DNA from 2 places in the Rothia sp. HSID18067 genome. Region 2 is predicted to be linked to the other one. Evidence: riboswitches for the same ligand, from Rfam matches in the RefSeq annotation. Region 2 holds a riboswitch; the other holds the start of a gene.

Region 1 (4,416 bases), on a different contig from region 2:
GGGTTCAGCTATTACCGTAACGCCCGGTGTGCTTGGTCGAAGAAGTCACGCTCATACAAGCATGCGCTCATATACGCTTGGGCAGCAGCAACACGCTGACTGGGGGAAGCCTGCTCGAATGCTTCCTCAACAACCGCCACGCAGCGGCGCACGTCCGCAGCGAACTCTTCGCCGCCATACACGGAAATCCAGGCATTATACGGGTGTTCCTCGTGGGTTTTCTCCAAGAGCCGGTAACCGATCTCAAGGTACAGCCAGTAGCATGGAAGCGCCGCAGCTGCGCCCACCACATAATCCTCGCCAGCGGCAGTAGCACGTAAAAAGTTCGTGTACCCCATTGTCACTGCCGAAGGTGCACCGCGCCGAATACCGCCCTGCTCCGCAGGAATAGCAGGATGCGCCGCCAACCATTCATCGTGCAGAAGCGATTCCTCAACAATCGCCGCCTGAGCGCCCGCCGCCCAATGCACCTGACCCTGCGATGAGCTGGCACGTGCCGAAAGAGTAGCTAGGGCGCGAGAATACTGGGCAAGATACTGCGCATCCTGGTCAAGGTAAAAGCCGAACAAATCCTCGTCAAGCGTGCCGTCACCCAGCCCGCGAATAAACGGCAAATCGAGAATGTCTCGCCAAATATCACCGGTAGCTTCCCACAGGGCGGCCGTCCACGGGCCCGCCGGAGTTACCTTCGGCTCTGGGGATTTCTGCTGCGCGGGTTTCACCAAGTTTTTGGGGTTCTCACCTGTAAGCTCTTCAGCAGCATACAAGTGTTCCCACGGTTTCGTATCGGCTGCACGCTCCAAACGGCGAGCGCGTGCCTGATGATCAACCGGCCCGTGGCCCTGCCCGTTGCCCACGTGCAGTGCCTCACCCGCGATAATAGCTTCGTTGAGCCACCGGGTGCTCCATGCCAGCGCATTCGTGAGTACTCGCGCGTTCAGTTCATTATTGCCGTTCACAAGGGCAAGTCCAAGGCGGGTAGCAAGACTTGATGAGAGCGAGCACCCTGTGCCGTGGGTGTTCTTCGTCTGAATGCGGGCAACAGCCACATGTGTATGAGTTCCATCAGGGAAAACAGCCGAGTTTCCGGCGTCCTCCCCCGTCAAATGGCCGCCCTTAACAATCACGATCGTGCCAGTGCTCCCGGCAAGCTGGGCCGCCTGGTTGTGAGCCTCCTCCAAAGTCTGGGCAGGGTTGCTCTCACAGAGCACCGCGAGTTCGGCGATATTCGGGGTGATAACATCTGCCTGCGCCACCAATTCACGCAGTGCCTGCTCGGCGTCTTGACTAATCAGGCGGTCACCACTGGAGGCAACCATCACCGGGTCAAGTACCACCACCGGTACCGGATGTTCTGCAAGCCAGGTCTTGACGGTGGTGATGGTTTCGACATCGCCGAGCATACCGATTTTAACGGCATCCACAGTCACATCGTCGAAAACTGCCGCGAGCTGTTCCTCTAAAAATTTGGTAGGTGGAGCAAAAATGCTGCGAACCCCCTGTGTGTTCTGTGCGACAAGTGCGGTTGTGGCGCACATACCGTAACCGCCGCTTGCCGCAATAGATTTGAGATCAGCCTGGATTCCGGCACCGCCTGTGGGGTCGGTTCCGGCAATGGAAAGCACACGAGGTGTCGATGTGTCTAGTAGCGTCATAGCTATAGTCTCCTTGGGGCGGCACGGCATCGCTGCTGGCGCACCACAGTATAAAAGAATGGTTATTCGGTGTTTGAGAAATAAGATTTAAGGCTGCTCTGCCATGGTTCGATATCCCTTCGCTAGTTCTAACTAGAGCAGGTTCAATGGGTATTTCTCAGCCCGCGCCACGGCATCATATCGTGTATACCGGTGGGTTCGGGGCACCCCATATCGCTTCTTCACTCTAACACACCCGCTACTTGGGGTGCCGCAGGTGCAACGTAATATATGGACGCAGGGTATATGTGCGCCTTATTGTTTGGTCGCGCCGCTAGGTCAGCTCAAAAATCTCGGTTGGGGTACCTTCGGCAGTGATTTTCCCATCCTCCAGCAGCACAGCACGGTCAGCGAGGGAGGCGATACGCGCATCATGGGAAATAATCAGTACGGCACGGTCAGCTAAGACCGCGCGTAAAGATTCGGTCGCGTCCACCAGCTCAAGCTGCGTGGTCGATTCATCAAGGATCACCGCGTGCGGGTTTGCCAGCACGATGCGTGCCAGTGCCAGCTGCTGCACCTGGTCACGGGTCAGCTCAAAATCGCCGCCGCTGATCTGCGTGTTCAACCCCATAGGGAGGGTGCGCCACCAGCGGGCACCCACCGCATCTAGGGTGTGGCCGATCTGCTGCTCGGTGGCTTCTGGGGCTACGGCGGTGAAATTATCGGCGACCGTGCCGAAAAAGATGTGGGCCTCTTGGGTGCATACAAGCAGACGGGGACGGCCATCCACATGCGCATCAGTGGGGAAATCACCGTTCCCTACGGGCTTGCCGAGCACCCTGATGGTGCCCTCTAGTGCGGTGAGCGAGCCGCCGATCAGCCGTGCCAGGGTGGTTTTTCCTGACCCGGAGCGGCCCACCAAGGCCAGGCACTCCCCGCGTGAGATGGTGACGTTAATGTTTTCCAGCACAAGCGCCTGGGAGGAGTACCCGTACGACACCCCACGGCATTCGATGGCGTGCGAGAAGTGCCCGGCGGCTTCGGCTCGTTCGATAAGATGCGTATCGACGGGCGCCTCATTCGGGTTGGAGCGCAGCTTCTCGCGGGCTGCTTTGCGTTCTGCGGTGCGTTTTTCGCGTTGTGCTTTCGCCAGGTTGACCACGCCGAAGACGCGCCCCATGTTCACCAGCATCAGACGAATATTGTTAGTGTGATGCCCCAGAATATCTGCCATAACGCGCAGGCTAAACACCATAATGGAGGCGGTGGCCACCGCACCCCAACTGGCCCAGCCTTGCATGACGCAGAAGCTGCCCCACAGCAGGCACACAATGGTGGGAAACCAGGCGTTGAGGGCATCAAGTACGTAGAACCTTTGGCGTAGGCGCTGCATTTGGAGGGTCGCCTCGAACCGGTGCCTGTTCCCGTCATCGAAGACTTTCTCACGGCTTGAGTGCACCCCGAGTTCACGGATGGTGGCGGCACCGCGCACGTTTTCGGTGAGCACACTATTGAGTTCACTCGTGTTTTCTTGCACGACCTGGTTTTTCTGCGCCATACGCGGCAGGTAGTGGCGCATGAGCACCGCGAGCCCCACAATCATGGGAAGGAAAATAAGGCTCATGGGTATGCTCAGTGTTGCGAGTGAGGCCATTGAAACAACAAAGTAGAGCACCACGAACAGGATTTCGAGTAGATCGAAGCTGACCGCGTTGGAGGCCGAGGAGAGATCGTCGGTTACGCGGGTGAGCAGATCGCCACTGCCGGATTCTTCGACGGTGCGCGCGTCAAGGTCAAGGGCGGCGTCAATAGTGTCGATGCTGGCTTCTCGGGTGACGAGCGCACCTAGCCGGGATGCACTGTACATGGCGATGCAGATTAGTATTGCCTCCGCAAAGGTTGCCGCGAAAATAATCATTAGCGGCTTCCACGGGTATTCCGTGTATTTCCCAGCGACCACCTCATCGACTACAGCCCCGATCTGCAGGGGCACGACCGCGCCCATCACACTGGCGAATAGGTATATGCAGAAGGTGAAAGCTGCCCTGCCCTTGTGGTGGATAATATATGCGCCCATCATGCGGGCTACTACTTCGGGCGGTTCGGTGGGTAGTTTAGCCACGGTTCACCTCCTGTTTCTTGGGTTTGTCGGTGGTGCTTGAAGGTTTGATGGTGCCATCGTCTTCTACAACCACGTACCCGTCGCGTTCAATACGGCGCACCACTTCGGCGGTGGTTGAGACGATGTATATTTTTGCTATTTTTTCGAGCAGCCCCGGTTGGCCCACGTGCTGCTCTAAATGGTCGTAGATGTAGCGTTGGCTGGGCTCATCAACTGAGTTGAGGGGTTCGGTGAGTACGAGAATCTGGGCGTCTTGGGCGAGAGCGCGGGCTAGTGCTAAACGTTGGCGCTGCCCGCCCGAGAGGTTAGCCCCTTCACTGGTGATGCGGGCAGCATAGTAGTCGTCGGGGTCGAGCCCGCCTAACCGGTGCGCAATTTCCCGGGAATCGGTGATCTTGAGCAAAAATTCGTCTTTTGCACGGGCGGCTTCTGCGGTGTCGGGCGGCACGGTCCCTAGTCGTAGGTGCTCTTGCAGGGTTCCGGCGAAGATCATGGGGTTTGATTCACTCAGAAGCACACGCTCTTCCGTTTGAGTGTTGTGCGGGGTGGGTGTCTCAACGCTATTGCCGGTTCGTAGTGCTGCGGTGAGCGCCTGCGCATAGTCTTGGGCGGTCATATTGTGCGCACGCGGGTTAATGTAGATGATGTGCTGGTTGG
Region 2 (4,416 bases):
CCGCTGGTGTATCAGCTGCTTAGCGGTGAGGGTCTACCGGAGCGTGAGGCTGAAGGGTACCAGACGTTTGAGCCTGCAGACGCCCTGCCGAACGTGTTCGCTAACGGTACTGTGACGGTGGCTCGTGCGCCCGGTAGTGAGGGGTACCTGGTGGGGGAGGAGACGTTCCTGCTGCACCGCGGTGAGGCCCTGAACGAGCTGTCGGGGTTCGCAGCCGAATGCTGGGTCGCTGCTGAGCAGCAGATCTCTTCAGAGACGCACTATGAGCTGCTGTGCGAACTGTTTGAGGGTTTGCCGCGGGATGCGTACGATACGGTGATTACGCAGCTTTCTGAGGCGGGTATTTTGACGGTGCGCACGGTGGATGACCCGCTGTACACAGACCCTGAACCGGCTGAGCTGGATGTGGCCGCCTCCGAAGAGGGCGCTCCCGGTAGCGAAACCGCCGCAGAAGATACCGCAGAAGACGCCGATGGGACTCCCGCAGGGGATACCACTCAAAACACGGAGACCACCGAGTAGGCTGAACCGCAGACTAACTAGGCACAAACGCACCGGCCGCATCACAGAACTACCCTGCGGTGCGGCCGGTGCGTTGCGGTATGCTGCCCCTTACCGCCGGTGGGCGGTCTTCTGCTCTTTCCTCTCCCGCTTCACCTGCTTCTTCTCCAGCCGGCGGGCTTTACGCTGCCGCAGCGCCTCCGGCGACTCCAGCGGCAGGAGCATGAGCAGCCCAGCCAGAATCACGATCATAATCCCCAAGATGCCCCACACCTGGGCGTTGAAAATCACCACGAAAACACCGAACAGCATGGGGGCTAAGAAGCTTGTGGCCCGCCCGGTTGTGGAGTACAAGCCGAACAGCTCACCCTCCGTGCCCGGGGCGGCAATACGCGCCAGGAACGTGCGGGATGCCGACTGCGCCGGGCCCACAAACAGGCACAGCACCAGCGCGCACACCCAGAACGTGCCCGGGTACGGGAACAGCAGCAGCGGGGTGGCGGCCAGCAGAATACCCACCAGCGAGAACACAATAATTTTCTTCGGCCCCAGGTAGTCGTCCAGGTACCCGCCAAGGACCGCACCAATAGCGGCCACGGCGTTACCGGCAATACCGAAAATAATCACATCAGAAGTGGTAAAACCGAACGTGCCCGCCGCCAGGATACCGCCGAACGTGAAAATGCCGGTCAGCCCGTCACGAAACACCGCGCTTGCCAGCAGAAAGTACAGGGTCTGCGGGGCGCTCTTCTGCAGCCGCACAATGGTTCGCCACAGCTCCCGGTACGAGGCGAACAGCCCGCCCTGGCGGGCCGGGGAAAGCCGCGTAAAACCGCGTTCTAAGAACTTCAGCTCACGCACGGGCAGCACCTCCGGCAGGAACCGCTCCCGACGCCGCATCCGCACCAGCAGCGGCAGGCAGAACACCAGGCACCAGAACGCCGAGAACAGGGCGACCGCACGGATATTGAACGCATCATCGGTGCTGAGCCGCAGCCCATTCGGTTCAAGCACGAACCCCCACAACACCACACCCAGCGCCAGCACCCCGCCCAGGTACCCGGCCGACCAGCCAAGACCCGAGATTTTGCCGATATTATTCGGGGTTGAAACCCGTGGAAGCACAGCGTTGTAGTTCACGAATGCGAACTCACTGAACACGCTTGCCGCCGACACCAGGCTCACCCCCAGCCACAGGTACGCCGGGGAGGGCGCAACGAAAAAACACAGCGCCGTCAACGCCACCAGCGACAGCGTGTTCACACCCAGCCAGAAGATGCCCTTACCCGTTTTATCGGCACGCTGGCCGGTGACCGGGGCTAACAGGGCGATGAAAAACCCCGCAATGGTCAGCCCCAGCGACAGCGCCGCAGAGGTGCCCTCCTTAGACCCGAAGTATGCACTGGTGAGGTAGACCGTGAAAATGAAGGTGGTCATGATGGTGTCGAAACTTGACGATCCGACGTCCCAAAGCACCCATGAGACCACCGAACGGCGGCTGGTGCTGTGGTCAGGTGTAGTAGCCATGTTCTTTGAAAAGCTGTCAGGCGGGCGCGACCGTGCGCATTCCGCAGAGATGTTTTGTGTGAAAAGATAAGGACACGCGGGCCGGTGCGGCGAGCCCGCGCATCCCCTCAAAATACCCGCATCAGCGGGCGGTGTACGGTACGGTACGCGCTACCGGGTGGGCAGGAAACGACGCTGGGCGCGGGCAATACCAATGCTCACCAGCGTACCCACCACCGAGGTGAGCACCGCCCAAATAATAACGTTGCGCACGGTGTCTTCAGATTCGGGGGCGATGGTCGGCGGTTCATTGCCGGTAACGCCCTTCCACACATAGCTCAGGCCCTTACCTACGAGAGCGGACGCGGCGAGGTTCACACCGGTGATGGCGATTTTGGCGACGGGGTTCATATAGTTTCTCCATTCGATAGAAATACTCTACCCTCTAGCGTATATGCTTTTACGAGGTTACGCGCACCCGGAGCGGATTTTTCAGGGTGTGATACCCGCCCCGCCACACCAAAAGCCACTTTCGGGCAGCTTCACGCCTATTACCCGCTATTCTTTGGGCAGAACACGGTCTTTGAGCGGGATTCACCAAAGCCTTCACCTGTATGTAGAATATGTATGGACCCCGGGTGGTACCCGGGCATTAACGACAGGGGAGCGCCCTACGGCGCTGAGAGTGCTACGCAGACCCTCGAACCTGATCCGGTTAGTACCGGTGTAGGGAGTCGACTATTCTCGATAACCCCGCCCACATACACGGGGCGAGGCTGTCCCCCTTCCAACGACGGGAGGAAAAATGTCAAATAAATCTCGCCTCACATGGCGTGTGAACGAAATCGTGATCGTATCGGTCGTGGCGGTAGCCTGCGCCGTAGTGTTCTGGGTGTGGGATATTGGGGTGAGCCCGGCCGCTAAAACCATTTTCGCGGCCGTCCCCGAATACCAGCCCCTCATTGGCGGTGCCTGGCTGCTCGCCGGGGTGCTCGGCGGGTACCTGATCCGCAAACCCGGTGCCGCACTGTACTGCGAGGTGGTGGCCGCCATCATCTCCGTGCTCCTGACCGGGGGCGCTTTCAGCGGTGAGATTCTGCTGGCGGGCCTCATCCAGGGTGTGGGCGCCGAAATCGCCTTTGCCGTGTTCGCATACCGGCGCTGGAACCTGCCGGTGGCGGTATTCGCCGGTGCGCTTGCGGGGCTGTTCATGGGCGGCAACGAAATCCTCATCTACTACCCGGATATGGACCCCACCAAAGCCGCAATCTACATCGTGTGCTCCGTGCTCTCGGGGCTGGTAATGTCCGGTATCGGCTCGTGGGCGCTCACTAAGGCGCTCGCGAAAACCGGTGTGCTCGCCTCCCTCGCCTCAGGGGCGCAAGCCCGCACCGTGCAGGCGTAACACCTCACTATCGCAGGAGAAAGGCACACCGTGAACACCACCACCGTGGGGCAGCACCGCACCGCAGAACCAACAGGCTCAGCGGGGGCACGCATCGAACTGGACGGGTTCGGATGGCACCACCCCGGCCGTGAAAAACCCGCGTTTTCGGGGATTACCCTGAGCATCGAACCCGGCCAGAAAGTGCTGCTGCTGGGGCCCTCCGGCGCCGGGAAATCCACCCTGCTGCACGCCCTAGCGGGAGTTATTCACGATGATGACGGGCACAGCCAGCTCGGTATTGCACGCATCGACGGGCACACACCCGCCGATGCGCGCGGAATAGTGGGGCTCATGCAGCAAGACCCGGAGTCGTCGGTGGTGCTGGCCCGCGTGGGCGACGATGTGGCCTTCGGCCCCGAAAACCTGTGCATTCCGCGCGAAGAAATCTGGGAGCGCGTCAGCCAAGCCCTGAGCGCCGTGAACCTGGAGCACCTGAGCCTGGACCACCCCACCAGCGCCCTCTCCGGCGGGCAGAAACAGCGCCTGGGGCTTGCCGGGATCCTGGCGATGCACCCGCGCGCCATCCTGCTGGATGAACCCACCGCCAACCTCGACCCGCAGGGGGTGCAGCAGGTGCGTGAGGCCGTGGTGCGGGCGGCCGCGCACACCGGGGCTACCCTCATCGTGGTGGAGCACCGGGTGAGCGTGTGGGCGCAGCACATGGACCGCGTGATCGTGCTCGGCTCCGGTGGAGGCATCACCCACGACGGCCCGCCCGAGCAGGTGCTTGATGAGGCCCGCGAAACCCTCATCGCCGACGGCGTGTGGGTGCCCGGCTACGTACCCGAAACACCCGGCACCCCAACGGCGCCAAAAGCCGAGCTGCTCTCCGCCGAAAACCTTGCTATCACGCGGGAATACCCCACCAAAAAACAGCTGCGTGCCCGCCGTAAACAGCTCAAAACCATGCCGGATGCCGCACCCGTGCGCATCAGCATGCCCACCCTGCGCGGCGGGGTGAA

What was found. A riboswitch is a leader RNA that binds a small molecule or an ion and turns the genes downstream of it on or off. The one in region 2 is predicted to bind thiamine pyrophosphate.
Region 1: it holds a riboswitch for thiamine pyrophosphate, as region 2 does, so the genes downstream of both, D8M23_RS03535 (bifunctional hydroxymethylpyrimidine kinase/phosphomethylpyrimidine kinase) here and D8M23_RS10455 (ECF transporter S component) in region 2, are expected to answer to the same signal.

What each region holds. Positions count from the first base shown of each region.
Region 1 covers NZ_RBMF01000001.1:811,597-816,012, forward strand. Annotated here, with positions in the region: gene D8M23_RS03535 (bifunctional hydroxymethylpyrimidine kinase/phosphomethylpyrimidine kinase) at 12-1,655, opposite strand; TPP riboswitch at 1,753-1,876, opposite strand; gene D8M23_RS03540 (ABC transporter ATP-binding protein) at 1,969-3,759, opposite strand; gene D8M23_RS03545 (ABC transporter ATP-binding protein) at 3,752-4,416, opposite strand, start outside.
Region 2 covers NZ_RBMF01000004.1:44,785-49,200, forward strand. Annotated here, with positions in the region: gene D8M23_RS10440 (hypothetical protein) at 1-522, shown strand, start outside; gene D8M23_RS10445 (MFS transporter) at 613-2,028, opposite strand; gene D8M23_RS10450 (DUF4235 domain-containing protein) at 2,179-2,418, opposite strand; TPP riboswitch at 2,658-2,757, shown strand; gene D8M23_RS10455 (ECF transporter S component) at 2,813-3,412, shown strand; gene D8M23_RS10460 (ABC transporter ATP-binding protein) at 3,443-4,416, shown strand, end outside.